Regions from separate parts of the Exiguobacterium acetylicum genome, predicted to be linked through region 1. Evidence: riboswitches for the same ligand, from Rfam matches in the RefSeq annotation. Region 1 holds a riboswitch; each other region holds the start of a gene.

Evidence for each region. A riboswitch is a leader RNA that binds a small molecule or an ion and turns the genes downstream of it on or off. The one in region 1 is predicted to bind S-adenosylmethionine.
Region 2: it holds a riboswitch for S-adenosylmethionine, as region 1 does, so the genes downstream of both, K7G97_RS14790 (alpha/beta hydrolase) here and K7G97_RS13885 (methionine ABC transporter ATP-binding protein) in region 1, are expected to answer to the same signal.
Region 3: it holds a riboswitch for S-adenosylmethionine, as region 1 does, so the genes downstream of both, msrA (peptide-methionine (S)-S-oxide reductase MsrA) here and K7G97_RS13885 (methionine ABC transporter ATP-binding protein) in region 1, are expected to answer to the same signal.

The regions. Positions count from the first base shown of each region.
Region 1 is NZ_CP082333.1:2,675,437-2,679,694, forward strand. It holds gene K7G97_RS13875 (glycoside hydrolase family 13 protein) at 1-226, opposite strand, end outside; gene K7G97_RS13880 (aminotransferase class I/II-fold pyridoxal phosphate-dependent enzyme) at 375-1,562, shown strand; SAM riboswitch class I at 1,625-1,730, shown strand; gene K7G97_RS13885 (methionine ABC transporter ATP-binding protein) at 1,814-2,827, shown strand; gene K7G97_RS13890 (methionine ABC transporter permease) at 2,817-3,482, shown strand; gene K7G97_RS13895 (MetQ/NlpA family ABC transporter substrate-binding protein) at 3,510-4,258, shown strand, end outside.
Region 2 is NZ_CP082333.1:2,878,329-2,882,586, forward strand. It holds gene K7G97_RS14780 (methionine ABC transporter permease) at 1-243, opposite strand, end outside; gene K7G97_RS14785 (methionine ABC transporter ATP-binding protein) at 233-1,261, opposite strand; SAM riboswitch class I at 1,348-1,451, opposite strand; SAM riboswitch class I at 1,701-1,802, shown strand; gene K7G97_RS14790 (alpha/beta hydrolase) at 1,870-2,628, shown strand; gene K7G97_RS14795 (thymidine kinase) at 2,703-3,317, opposite strand; gene K7G97_RS14800 (DedA family protein) at 3,501-4,151, shown strand; gene K7G97_RS14805 (type B 50S ribosomal protein L31) at 4,188-4,258, opposite strand, start outside.
Region 3 is NZ_CP082333.1:436,804-441,061, reverse strand. It holds gene K7G97_RS02365 (M20 metallopeptidase family protein) at 1-665, shown strand, start outside; SAM riboswitch class I at 728-831, shown strand; gene msrA (peptide-methionine (S)-S-oxide reductase MsrA) at 926-1,456, shown strand; gene K7G97_RS02355 (winged helix-turn-helix domain-containing protein) at 1,684-2,283, shown strand; gene K7G97_RS02350 (MFS transporter) at 2,298-3,518, shown strand; gene K7G97_RS02345 (DMT family transporter) at 3,779-4,258, opposite strand, start outside.

The sequences.
Region 1 (4,258 bases):
CCGCTTTTTCCATGATCTCGTAATAATCGGCAATATCATAGCCGTTATCGACGTCTGGGGAACGATAACACGGATTCAACCACACGACATCGACACCAAGTGAAGCGATGTAATCAAGCTTGTCGATGACACCTCGTAAATCACCGATCCCATCCCCGTTCGAATCTTTAAAGCTACGCCAGTAGACTTGATAGACGACTGACTCTTTCCAGTTAGCTCGCTTCATCTTCCCACTCCTCTCCCTACTCTTTATTCCCGCTCCACTTATCTGTACCTGTTTATCCGACAATTTTTTTGAATTTCGAAAAAGTTCTTTTCTTTTGACTGAATATTCGTTATCCTTGACGACAATACCACGAAGGAGGCATTCATCCATGAAACATTTCGCTCCATCCATCGCCATTGATCGGCTTCCTGCTCCCGTCTTCGCTGAACTCGCGAACCGAATTGGTGCTGTAAAAGCAGCCGGACATGATGTCATCACACTTGGTCAAGGAACACCCGACCAGACGACGCCTGTACATATTCTCGATGCCTTAAAACAAGCCATCGACGAGCCAACGAACCTTCAATATCCACCGTTTCGTGGACATGATTTTCTAAAACAAGCCGTCGCGCGCTTTTATGCGACTGAATTCGGTGTCACGATCGATCCGGCAACGGAAGTCGCAATTCTCCTCGGCAGTAAAGCCGGCATCGTCGCCTTACCGCAGACGATCGTCAACCCTGGAGAAGGTGTCATCGTTCCGGATCCAGGATACCCGGATTACCTGTCTGGCGCAGCACTTGCTGGTGCTTACCCGATTACGCTTCCGTTGCTTGAGAAAAATAACTTCTTACCGGATTACGACTTACTTGATACGACGGACGTCGAGCGTGCCCGGATGTTGTTCCTCAACTACCCGAGTAATCCGACGGGGGCGACCGCGACGGCAGAAGCCTTCGAACAGACAGTCGCTTTCGCCGATGCCCATGATATCTGTGTCGTCCATGACTTAGCATACGGCGGCATCAGTTTCGATGGTCCGACACGGAGCTTCCTGCAGACGGAAGGGGCAAAAGACGTCGGGATCGAGCTATTCTCACTCTCAAAACGCTTTAACATGTCCGGCTTCCGGATCGCCTTTGCGATTGGTAATCCGTCCGTCATCTCAAGCATCGAAACATACCAAGAACATCTCTACGTCAGTGCCTTCACACCGATTCAGCATGCGGCGACCGTCGCTCTGACGAGTGATCAGACGTGCGTCCGCGAGTTAAGTAGCTTGTATGAAACACGACGCGATGCGTTGTTCGCAAAACTCGATGCGATTGGTTGGAGTGGTCCACGCCCAGGCGGTTCCTTCTTCGTCTGGCTTCCTGTTCCGGAAGGTTACACGTCCCAAAGCTTCACCGATCATCTACTTGACGAAGCACACGTCGCCGTGACCCCGGGATCATTCTTCGGCGAATACGGTGAAGGCTACGTCCGCATTAGTTTGATTGCTGACGTCGAACGTCTAGAAGAAGCCGTCGATCGAATCGGAACGCTCAACCTGTTCCGGACACCTGTTGCGGAATAATTCTGAAAAAACATTTGACAGATGGGAATCATTTCCGTTAAAGTAAATCCCAACAGCATAACTACTTATCGAGAGCGACCGAGGGATTAGGCCCAACGACGTCCGGCAACCACCTGTAAGGAACGGTGCCACATCCTACAGAATGATTTTCATTCTGAGAGATAAGTTACGAAATCTTACACTTTCGTCGCTTTTTTCTGGTTGCTCTGCTACTAGGAAAAAGCGACTTTTTTGTATGAGGAGATGAGCGGATGATTGAATTCAAACACATTACAAAACGGTTCGTCCGAGACCGGACCCCGATTTTTGCATTACGGGATGTCGATTTGACGATCCAAAAAGGAGAAATCTTCGGAATCATCGGTGAGTCCGGTGCCGGTAAAAGTACGTTGCTTCGCCTGATCAACGGGCTCGAGCATCCGACACAAGGAACCGTCAAGGTCGACGGTGTCTCGCTCGGCGGGATGTCAAAAGCAGATTTGCGTCAACTTCGCTTGCGGACAGGAATGATCTTTCAACATTTCCAATTGATTCAGTCGCGCAACGTCGCGGATAACATCGCTTTTGCACTCAAGGCCGCTGGCGTCAAACGTGCAGATTTCCCGGAGCGAATTCGCGAACTCGTCTCGCTCGTCGGACTTGAAGGATTTGAGACGAACTTCCCGAGTCAATTAAGCGGTGGGCAGAAACAGCGCGTCGGGATTGCCCGGGCACTCGCAAACAATCCGACCGTCTTGTTATGTGATGAAGCGACATCCGCTCTTGACCCCGTTACGACACTACAGATTCTTGAACTGCTGAAGGATTTGAATGAACGACTCGGCTTGACGATCGTCCTCATCACGCATGAGATTGATGTCGTCAAACAGATTTGCCATCGTGTCGCCGTCATGTCGCAAGGTGAAGTCGTTGAAGTCGCCTCAACCTATGACTTGTTCAGTCAAGCCAAGCATCCGGTGACGCAACATTACGTCGATACGGCACTACAAATCGAATTGCCGGAACGCATCTTGCAGGCAACTCCGGGTAAGATCATCCGCTTGCAGTTCACGGGCGAGAAGACCGGTGAGAGTACGTTATCAGAAGCGATCCGCCGTTACGATATCTCAGTTAGCATCTTGCACGGTAAGGTCGACTACATTCAAGACGTCGCCTTCGGTGTCCTGATTGTCAGCTTGACGGGATCATCCGATCAAATCGCTCCTGCCCTCGACTGGCTCGCGACGGAACTTCACGCACTCGAGGTGATTCAGGATGTGGCTTGATCGTATTCAAACGATGTTACCCGAGCTCTTGAAGGCACTCGGCGAGACGGCTTGGATGGTCGGAATTTCACTTACTTTCGCATTGGTCGTCGGGATTCCGCTCGGGATTCTCTTGTTCGTCACCGACCGCGGATTATTTTTTCAAAACCTTGCCGTCCGCCGTGTTCTTGACTTCGTCGTCAACATCGTCCGGTCCTTACCGTTCATCATCTTGCTCGTCGCCCTTATTCCATTGACGAAGTTCTTACTCGATAATACGATCGGTCCGACGGCAGCATCCGTCAGCCTTAGTGTCGCAGCGATTCCGTTTCTCGCGCGCCTTGTCGAAACATCACTCCGCGAGATTCCGCCTGGTCTGATCGAAGCAACAGAAGCATGTGGGGCGAAACCATTACGGATCATCGTCAGTGTCCTCTTACCGGAAGCACTCCCTGGCATCATTCAGGGCATCACATTAACGACGATCAGCTTAATCGGCTTCTCAGCGATGGCTGGGATCGTCGGCGGCGGTGGTGTTGGTGACCTCGCGATCCGTTTCGGTTACTATCGCTACGATAACCTCATCATGATCGTGACGATCGTCGTGCTCATCGTCATCGTTCAAAGTATTCAAGCACTTGGCAATCAACTGGCGCGAAAAACAGATAAACGCTAATCATACATACAAAGGGAGAGTGGAATCATGAAAAAACGATATGCCTTTTTAGCAACAGCCTTACTCGGCGCAGGAGTCCTCGCAGGATGTGGAGACAGCAGTGCTGATGAAAAAGACAAGACGATCAAGATTGGTGCGACGAGCGGTCCGTATAGCGACATGGTTAAACAAGCGATTCAGCCACAACTCGAGAAGAAAGGCTATAAAGTCGAAATCGTCGAGTTCAGCGATTACATCCAACCGAACATCGCCCTCGGTAGCGGGAACATCGACGCCAACTTGTTCCAACACTCGATCTACCTGAAGACGTTCTCTAAAGAAAAGAATCTCGATTTAAAAGGACTCATCACGGTTCCGACAGCACCGATGGGACTATACAGCAAGACAGCGAAGACACTTGACGACGTCAAGACAGGTGCTGAAGTCGCGACGCCGAATGATCCGACGAACCAAGCACGGGCACTGAACCTCTTGGCAGAACAAGGCTGGATTGAACTGAAGAAGGACGCTGATCCACTGACCGTTTCAGAAAAAGATATCGTCAAGAATCCGAAGAAACTCGTCATCAAACCACTTGAAGCGGCTCAACTGCCACGCGCCGTTGAAAGTGTTGATATCTCAGCCGTTCCAGGGAACTTCGCACTTGCTGCGAAATTCGACTTACTCGATGCGTTAGCGCTTGAGACGATGGACGAACAATACCGTAACCTCGTCGCTGTCCAAACGAAAGATGCGGACAAGCAAGTCGCAAAAGACTTAAAAGCAGCCGTCGAATC
Region 2 (4,258 bases), 200 kb from region 1:
GATCAACCGTGTCAACGGGATGATCGCAACGAGTAAGATGATGAACGGAATCGAGCGAAAAATATTGACGATACTGTTGAAGAACGTGAACAGCGGGACATTTTCAAGCAATGCGCCTTTTCGCGTGACGACAAGCAGGATCCCGAGTGGTAAGCCGATCAAGGTTGAGAATAAGAGTGAGATGGAGACCATCGTCATCGTCTGTAAGAATGCTGTCCAAATATCACTGTAGTTAACTAGCATCAGCGAGCACCTCCTCAACCGTCACCTGTGCCTGATCGATGTAGTGTAACGCTCGCTTCACTTCAGCCGGCTCACCAATCAACTCGACGAGTAAGGTGCCGAACGGCGTATCCTGCAATTCTGTGATGCTCCCGTGCAAGATATTGACATCGACGTCAAAGCGTTTTGCGACTTGCGATAAGAGCGGTTGACCGGTATGGTGTCCGAGGAAATGAATCTTATAGATCGGATTCGCATTCCGGGACTCGATCAACTGGCGAATCGATGCTGGAATCTCGTCGTGCATGACGGAGCGGACGAAGTTTTTCGCTGTCTCAGTCTGCGGGTTTGAAAAGACGTCGAAGACCATTCCTGACTCGATCAACTTTCCAGCTTCGATGACGGCGACCCGGTCGCAAATTTCACGAATGACGCCCATCTCGTGGGTGATTAAGAGAATCGTGATCCCGTACTCGGCATTGATCCGTTTTAATAACTGGAGAATATGATGTGTCGTCTGGGGGTCGAGGGCTGACGTCGCTTCGTCACATAAGAGGACGGAAGGTTGCGTCGCGAGTGCCCGGGCGATACCAACGCGCTGTTTCTGCCCACCCGACAATTGATCCGGATAATGATCCGCCTTGTCCGCGAGATCGACGAATTCGAGTAACTCCGTTACCCGGCGGCGAATCTCGTCTTTCTTGACGCCTGCGAGAACGAGTGGTTTCGCGACATTCGTAAAGACCGTGTTCGCATTCAATAGATTGAAGTGCTGAAAGATCATCCCGATCCGTTGTTTTGCTTGGCGTAATTTTTTCGGAGACAGTTGCGTTAAATCTTCCCCATCGACCGTCACCGTTCCTGACGTCGGTCGTTCTAACAGATTGACACAGCGGAGCAGTGAACTTTTTCCGGCACCGCTAAAGCCGATGACACCAAAGATTTCGCCTTTTTCGATCGTCAGGTCGACACCGTCGAGCGCTGCGATCGCCTGATCTTTCGTGACGTACGTTTTTTTGACTTGATGAAATGCGATCATTCCGTTTTCCCCCTTCATTCAACAAAAAAGGTCCCTTCTTGAGAAACAAGAAGAGACCTGGATCCGCACAGTGGCAGAATCCACTCCACTCATCTCTCAGACATCTGTCTGATGGAATTGGCACAGTGCTCATAATGAGTCTGTTGCCGAGGTTTCGTAGGGCCAGTCCCTCCACCTCTCTGGATAAGTATTGCGGTATGAAATTCGTATGTGCGTTGTTGCGTTGTTGCTTATGTCGTAAAACTAATTTTTACATTACGGGTCGGAACTTTAAAAGTCAACCAACTTTGCAAAAATAATCCATTTGGCGCATATCGATGGATGAACAAGTTATGAATTAGCTTAATGAACGGATCATGATTCGTCAAGAACGATTTGACAAGTCATTTTCGAACGTGCTACCATCGTTTCAATGATTATTCCGACAATTCCAATATGATATTTATCAAGAGTGAACGAGAGACCTGGCTCTATGACTTCACGGCAACCTGCAATCTGTAAGGTGCTCCGACCAGCAAAGCGCGGCTTTGGATGATACGGTGAAAAACTCGTGGGCGTCCAAGCAGTGACGTCGACGAGTTTTTTTCATGAATGGAGGAAAAATAGTAATGATGAACTATCCTGTACTGACTGGTGCTGAAGCGTTTTATTTTCAAGGTGGACCGATCGGCATTCTAATCTGTCATGGTTTTAATGCGACACCGCAAAGTGTCCGAGACGTCGGTGAGGCATTCGCTGCTGAAGGTTTTACCGTCTATGCCCCGCGCTTACGTGGACATGGAACGAACGTCCGCGAGTTTGAACAATCGACTGCTCGATGTTGGAAGCAAAGCCTGCAAGACGGCTATGAACGTTTACAAGAAACATGCGATCAAGTCTTCGTCATCGGTCAATCGATGGGGGCGACGCTTGCACTGTCACTCGCCGCTGACGGCATTCCGTTCGCCGGCATCATTACGATTAATGCTGCCCTTTCCGTTCCATCCTATGAAGCACTCTCGTTCGACGACGGTCCACAGTATTTACCGGAAGGGGCACCGGACATCAAGCGGTCTGCTTTCGAAATCATCTATGACCTCGTTCCGAGCCGTTGTGCGTTCGAACTCGTTCGTCTGATGGACGAGACGAAAGGACGTCTTGGATCGATCCTTCTACCGACCTTGATTCTTTACTCGGCGACGGATCACGTCGTTCCGCCATCGAGCTCAGATTATCTGCATCAACATATCGGGACGAATGATAAACGCAGCTACTGTTTACTCAACTCGTATCACGTCGCGACACTCGATTATGATCAGGATTTGATCGTTCGTGAGACGATCCGCTTCATCGAACGCTCAAGCCGGTTCTCACAGGAAACGGGATAATAAAAAAAACAGCTATTCACTTAAAAGCGAATAGCTGCTACATCAAAGGACGACCGCGATCGGTTCGTCTTTTTTTAATTTTCTTGGTGCTGCACCGACTGGAGCGGCTTCGGTTTTCCAGGCACCTCATGGCAATGGCGGCATCGTGGCTCATACGATTCTGAAGCGCCTACTAGGATGATCGGATCATCGTAGTTCGCTGGTTTTCCATCAATCAACCGTTGTGTCCGGGAAGCCGGATCCCCACACGAAAGACAGATGGCTTGCAGCTTCGTCACGAATTCTGCGCGCGCCAGTAATTCCGGCATCTTGCCGAATGGCTCTGCCCGGAAATCTTGATCAAGACCTGCACAAATGACGCGTTTTCCGTCTTGTGCGAGTGCTTCGATGACTTGTACGATCTCATCATCAAAGAATTGAACTTCATCGATTCCGACGATTTGTGTTTCTTCTGCTACTGCTGCGTAGAGATCGCGACTCGTCGCCATCGGAATCGCCACGACGGAGTTGCCGATATGAGAGACGACATGCTCTTCATGGTACCGGTCGTCGATTGCCGGCTTGAATACTTGAACGGGCAGTTTGCCGTACTGCGCCCGTCTGACACGACGAATCAACTCTTCCGATTTCCCGGAAAACATACTGCCACAAATTACTTCGATCCAGCCGTACTGATTTATTACATGCATCATCGTCCGACACCGTCCTCTAAAAATAGTCACTTTAACGAGTATAGCCCGAAACGGTATCGAGAAAAAGGGTTGACTTCCGGAAATCAAAATTCATTTTTTCTTTACCTAGAATTTTTGTCCTTTCATTCCAACCGTCCCCTATTTCCTGTACACTGAAGAAGAAGACTCTCACGAAAGAAGGTGTCCCCGATTCATCATCTCTTACATGACATCCTGCACCAATATGGTGCCCTTGGTCTCTCCGTCCTTCTCGCAGGTGGTATCGTGGGATTGCCGGTTCCTGATGAGACCCTGCTCGTCCTGTCCGGTTTTTGGATGCATCAAGGCAATCTACCACTCGTCGGTACGATTCTCGCCGCTTACGCCGGCAGTTGTATCGGGATGACGATCAGCTATTTACTCGGATTAAAACTCGGTATGCCACTATTACACCGCGTCGGACCGAAAATGCGTATCTCAGAAAAACATATTCTTTCCGCTGAAGCCGGATTTCGTCGTTACGGAAAATCGGTCCTAATCATCGGTTACTACATACCTGGTCTCCGCCAACTCTCTGCCTTTTTTGCAGGTGTCTCGAAAATGCCGTTTCGCGTGTTTGCGAGTTATGCGTATACAGGTGCGTTGATTTGGATCAGCGTGTTCTTAGGCGCTGGCTACTTTGTCGGTCGTCATCTCTCGTTCCACAAAGTCGTGGACTATATCTTGGCACATCCGGAAGTCATGCCGTATTTAATCGGGATTGCCGGTGGAATCGCCTTCTCCTTCGTCTTGAAGACGTATCTCGCGTATCGTTCACAATTCAGTCTATACAAAAACAGCCTGCTTCCATAATGGAGGCAGGCTGTTTTTTTAAGAACCGACAAGTGATTACTTGCGGCCGTATTTTTTGTTGAAGCGATCGACACGACCATCTGCCGCGTTGAACTTTTGACGACCTG
Region 3 (4,258 bases), 970 kb from region 1:
GTACGATTGGGTTTCGGGAAGGACATACATTATGTGCGATCGACGAATTTGAAATCATCGTCCATGGTCAAGGTGGGCATGCGCAAGCACCGCACAAAACAAAAGATGCGCTCGTCGCTGGGGCGCAGCTCGTCTGCAACCTACAACACCTTGTCAGTCGACGGGTCGATCCGTTCGAGCCCGCTGTTCTTGCAATCGGATCCTTCCACGCAGGAACGGCGCCGAACATCGTCACGGGTGAAGCACGCATCGTCGGGGAGATCCGGACGTTCAATGAGACCCTTCGGCATCAGCTCCGGCAAGAAGTCGATCTTGTCGCCAAAACGACATGTGCCGGCATCGGTGCTACTTATTCGATTGACTTCACGACAGGTTACCCGGCGCTTTGGAATCATCCGGACGAGACAAAACTCGTTCAGGAAGCCGCTTCTTTCTTACCGGAAGCATCCGTCCGGGCACTTACACCAATGATGGCTGCGGATGACTTCGCGCATTATCTAACACACGTCCCTGGAAGTTACTTCTTTACCGGTTCCGGATATACGGACGGTCGCGTCAACTATCCACAGCATCATCCGCAGTACGAAATCAACGAACAGGCGTTGTTGATTGGTGCGAAGACACTCGGAGCGACGGTTTTACGTGCCTTGAAACCTAAGGATTGACTTTATTTCTGTGTGAATGGTATCATCACAACAATGATAACGAATGACATCAACTTCATATACCCTTATCAAGAGTGGACCGAGAGATCTGGATCGATGACGTCCCAGCAACCTGCGCATAGCAAGGTGCTACGACCAGCAAAGCGAAAGCTTTGGTTGATAAAAAGCGGCGACTCCTTTTGCAACCAAGCGAAGGAGTCGTTTTCGTTTTCTCGCTGTCAGACATACAATGGGGATTTCCCACGGAGAGGAAGAGACAGATGGAAAAAGCAACATTTGCAGGTGGATGTTTTTGGTGCATGGTGACACCGTTTGAAGAATTACCAGGAATCGAGGGAATCGTGTCGGGTTACATGGGCGGTCACGTCGATAACCCAACGTACGAGCAAGTCAAAACAGGAACGACGGGACATCTCGAAGTCGTCCAAATCACGTTTGATCCGAGCCTGTTCCCGTACGAGCGTCTGCTCGAACTCTACTGGCCACAAACGGATCCGACGGATGCAGAAGGTCAATTCCAAGATCGCGGCACGCAGTACGCACCAGCGATCTTCTATCATACGGATGCACAGCACGAAGCAGCGATCGCTTCCCGTGACGCCCTTGCTGCAAGCAATCGTTTCAAACAACCGATCGTGACGCGGATCGATGCCGCTTCTGAATTTTATCCGGCGGAAGAGTACCATCAAGACTTCCATAAGAAAAATCCAGAGCACTATAAAAAAGATCGTGCTGCTTCTGGTCGCGATGCTTTCATCGAGCAGGAATGGAAAGATACGACGACGGTCTAATCACCTCGAACCACATACAGTAGCTGAAACTGATTTCAAACATCTCGTTCTTCCCCTACTTTCAGTAAAAAGTGGAGGATGATCGAGATGTCATGGAATCAGTTTTTTTATGTAAACAAATGATGTCTTCTTTGCCAACACCCTTACATAAATTTGTAATCGTTTACAAACGAAGTCTTTTGTTTTACGGTTAATAAAAATTAACCGGTTAAAAAGGAGATGATTATATGGAACAAAAAGCGATTCACATATTAGAGAGCTATGAACAGTTAAAAGTGATCAGTGATCCGTTACGAACAAAAATCCTTATGTTTCTCGTCGAAAAACCACACACGGTACATCAGTTAGCCCACTTGCTGACGTTATCTCGCGCGAAGGTCCTCTATCACGTACGGGAACTTGAAAAGCATGACTTGATTCGTCTCGTCCGGACGGAAGAACAGGGCGGCAATCTATTGAAATACTATCAAGCGATTGCTCGAGGATACATTCCTGCCGATCATCTACTGAACTTCGTCGAGACGAATGAAGCGACCCGGCAGTCGTATCTCGAAGTATTGGACCGGGCAAAGACACGCGTTCTTACGGCTCCGACAGCTACTTTTTCTCCTTCATCTCCGAACGTCGAGGACTGGATGAGTTTATCACTTCAAAAGGAACTGACGATGTCTGAAGCCGACTTTCAACGCTTTGCTACAAAATATCGTGCTCTATTGGACGAGTTCACACGGTCTCCTTCACTAGACAAAAAAGATAAAAAACACTTCTATATCATGACGACTGCCTTCGCAATTGATGAACCACTGTTTGAGAACGACGAGGTCTAAATCGGAGGTGTCTTATGCTACCTGTTGAAATGGATACGCAACAATCACTGTTTAAAAATCGATCTTTTTTATTTTTATGGGGGTCCGGTATGTGCTCCGCCCTCTCCCTATCAACCTATCTGTTTGTTGAACAATGGTATGTCATCCATACGCTAAACCAGGCGTCATATCTCGGATTCGTCCTCATGGCCACCTTGTTACCCCGTATTTTTCTCATGTTGTTCGGTGGCGTCTTATCCGATCGCTATAAACGTTCAACGATCATGCGTATCTCAAGCGGTCTACGGATCAGTTTTATAATTTGCCTCCTCGTGTTACTTCATGCCGATCAGCTTACATTGCTGACGATTTTAGTATTCGCCTTTTTATTCGGTAGTGTGGATGCATTCTTTTCGCCAGCGAATGCTTCCTTACTGCCTACACTCGTTTCGAAAGAACAGCTCACTAAAGCCAATTCATTGATTCAGACATCTAATCAAATCGCTCTCTTTTCAGGTCCGATTCTTGGTGGAGTCATCCTCAGCCATTCTTCTTACTCGTACGTCTTTCTCATGATTTTCGGAACACTCTGTCTGACGCTTCTCTTCACGTATGGTATTCGTGAATCTAAGGTCAAGCGAGCACGTCAGCATTCAGCTCTCTTTGAACTAAAAGAAGGGCTACATTACGTCTTTCACTTTCAGCAACTCAAGCAGACACTTTTTCTTGTCATCTGTGTCAATTTCTTTTTCTTTGGGCCACTCTTACTCGGAATTCCCTTACTCGTTCATGATGTGCTTCAAGGAGATGCGATGGATTTAAGTTATATGCAAGGTGCTTATCAAATGGGAATGCTCGGAGGGGCGCTCTGGAGTGGTTTTACACAGACGAAAGCAAATGGGCTTACCTCATCGGTCCGATTAATTGGCGCCTTAGGTCTGCTTCTCTTCTTGCTTAGTCAAGTCCAACAGATTTCGTTGTACCTGATCATCCTGTTATCACTTGGTGTCCTTTCTTCGATCATCAATATTCGCTTCATTACGTTCATCCAGTCTCAGTGTGCGGAACAGACGATGGGACGTGTCATGAGTGTCGTCAATGCCGCGTCAAACGGTCTCATTCCATTATCTTACGCGCTCCTCTCGTTTCTACTGTCGTTTCACGTTTCGATCACGACAATCATGTTGTACTGTGGTCTTCTCATCATTGTCCTCTCGCTTTACTTCGGAAGACGAATGGTTCATCTATTCGATTGAGATCAAGTCACAACACATAAAAACATGCGAATCTCCCGATCGAATTAGCGGGAAACGCGCATGTTTTATTTAGTCAATCTAGAACGTGAGTGTTCATCCTCGACTCCTGCAGGGAAAGAAAGCGCGAGTCGCGCTTTCGTCAGGGTCAGGTAAGACCCGGCAAATCGCATGGAATGCGGGATGACGCGGCTTACCTCCCGCCTGCGGAAAGCGAGGATGACAGAAACGTTCGTCAGTCGATCGAACTAGTATCAGATTTTTTAAGAGACTTGCTTCGGTATATCTTTCGCTCTCTCTTCCGGCGCGACGACTTGATACCGTTTCAAAACGAAGATCCCACATACCATGACGGCGAGACCGACGAGCTGACCGAACGATAAATCAATTTGTGGTAAACCGAACCAGCCGAACGTATCAACAGCAAGAGCAAAGCTTAACTGCGAAATCAGAACGACAGAGATGGCGACGGACGGACCAAGCAACTGAATCCCACGCATGACACAAAAAACGACGCCGACACCGACAAGTCCACCAAACCAATAGAGTGGCGATACGTTTTGGATCTGCCCGATTGTTCCACCACGAAACAGAACATACGTGACACTTGCTCCGATGAAGCCGACGAAGAAGACCAGCGTCGTCGTCGCCCAAGCACCGAACGCGTCACTCATCCGAGCATTCAATACTGTCTGTAAACTGATCAACATCCCTGCCAATACGGCACACACGATGCCTATTAC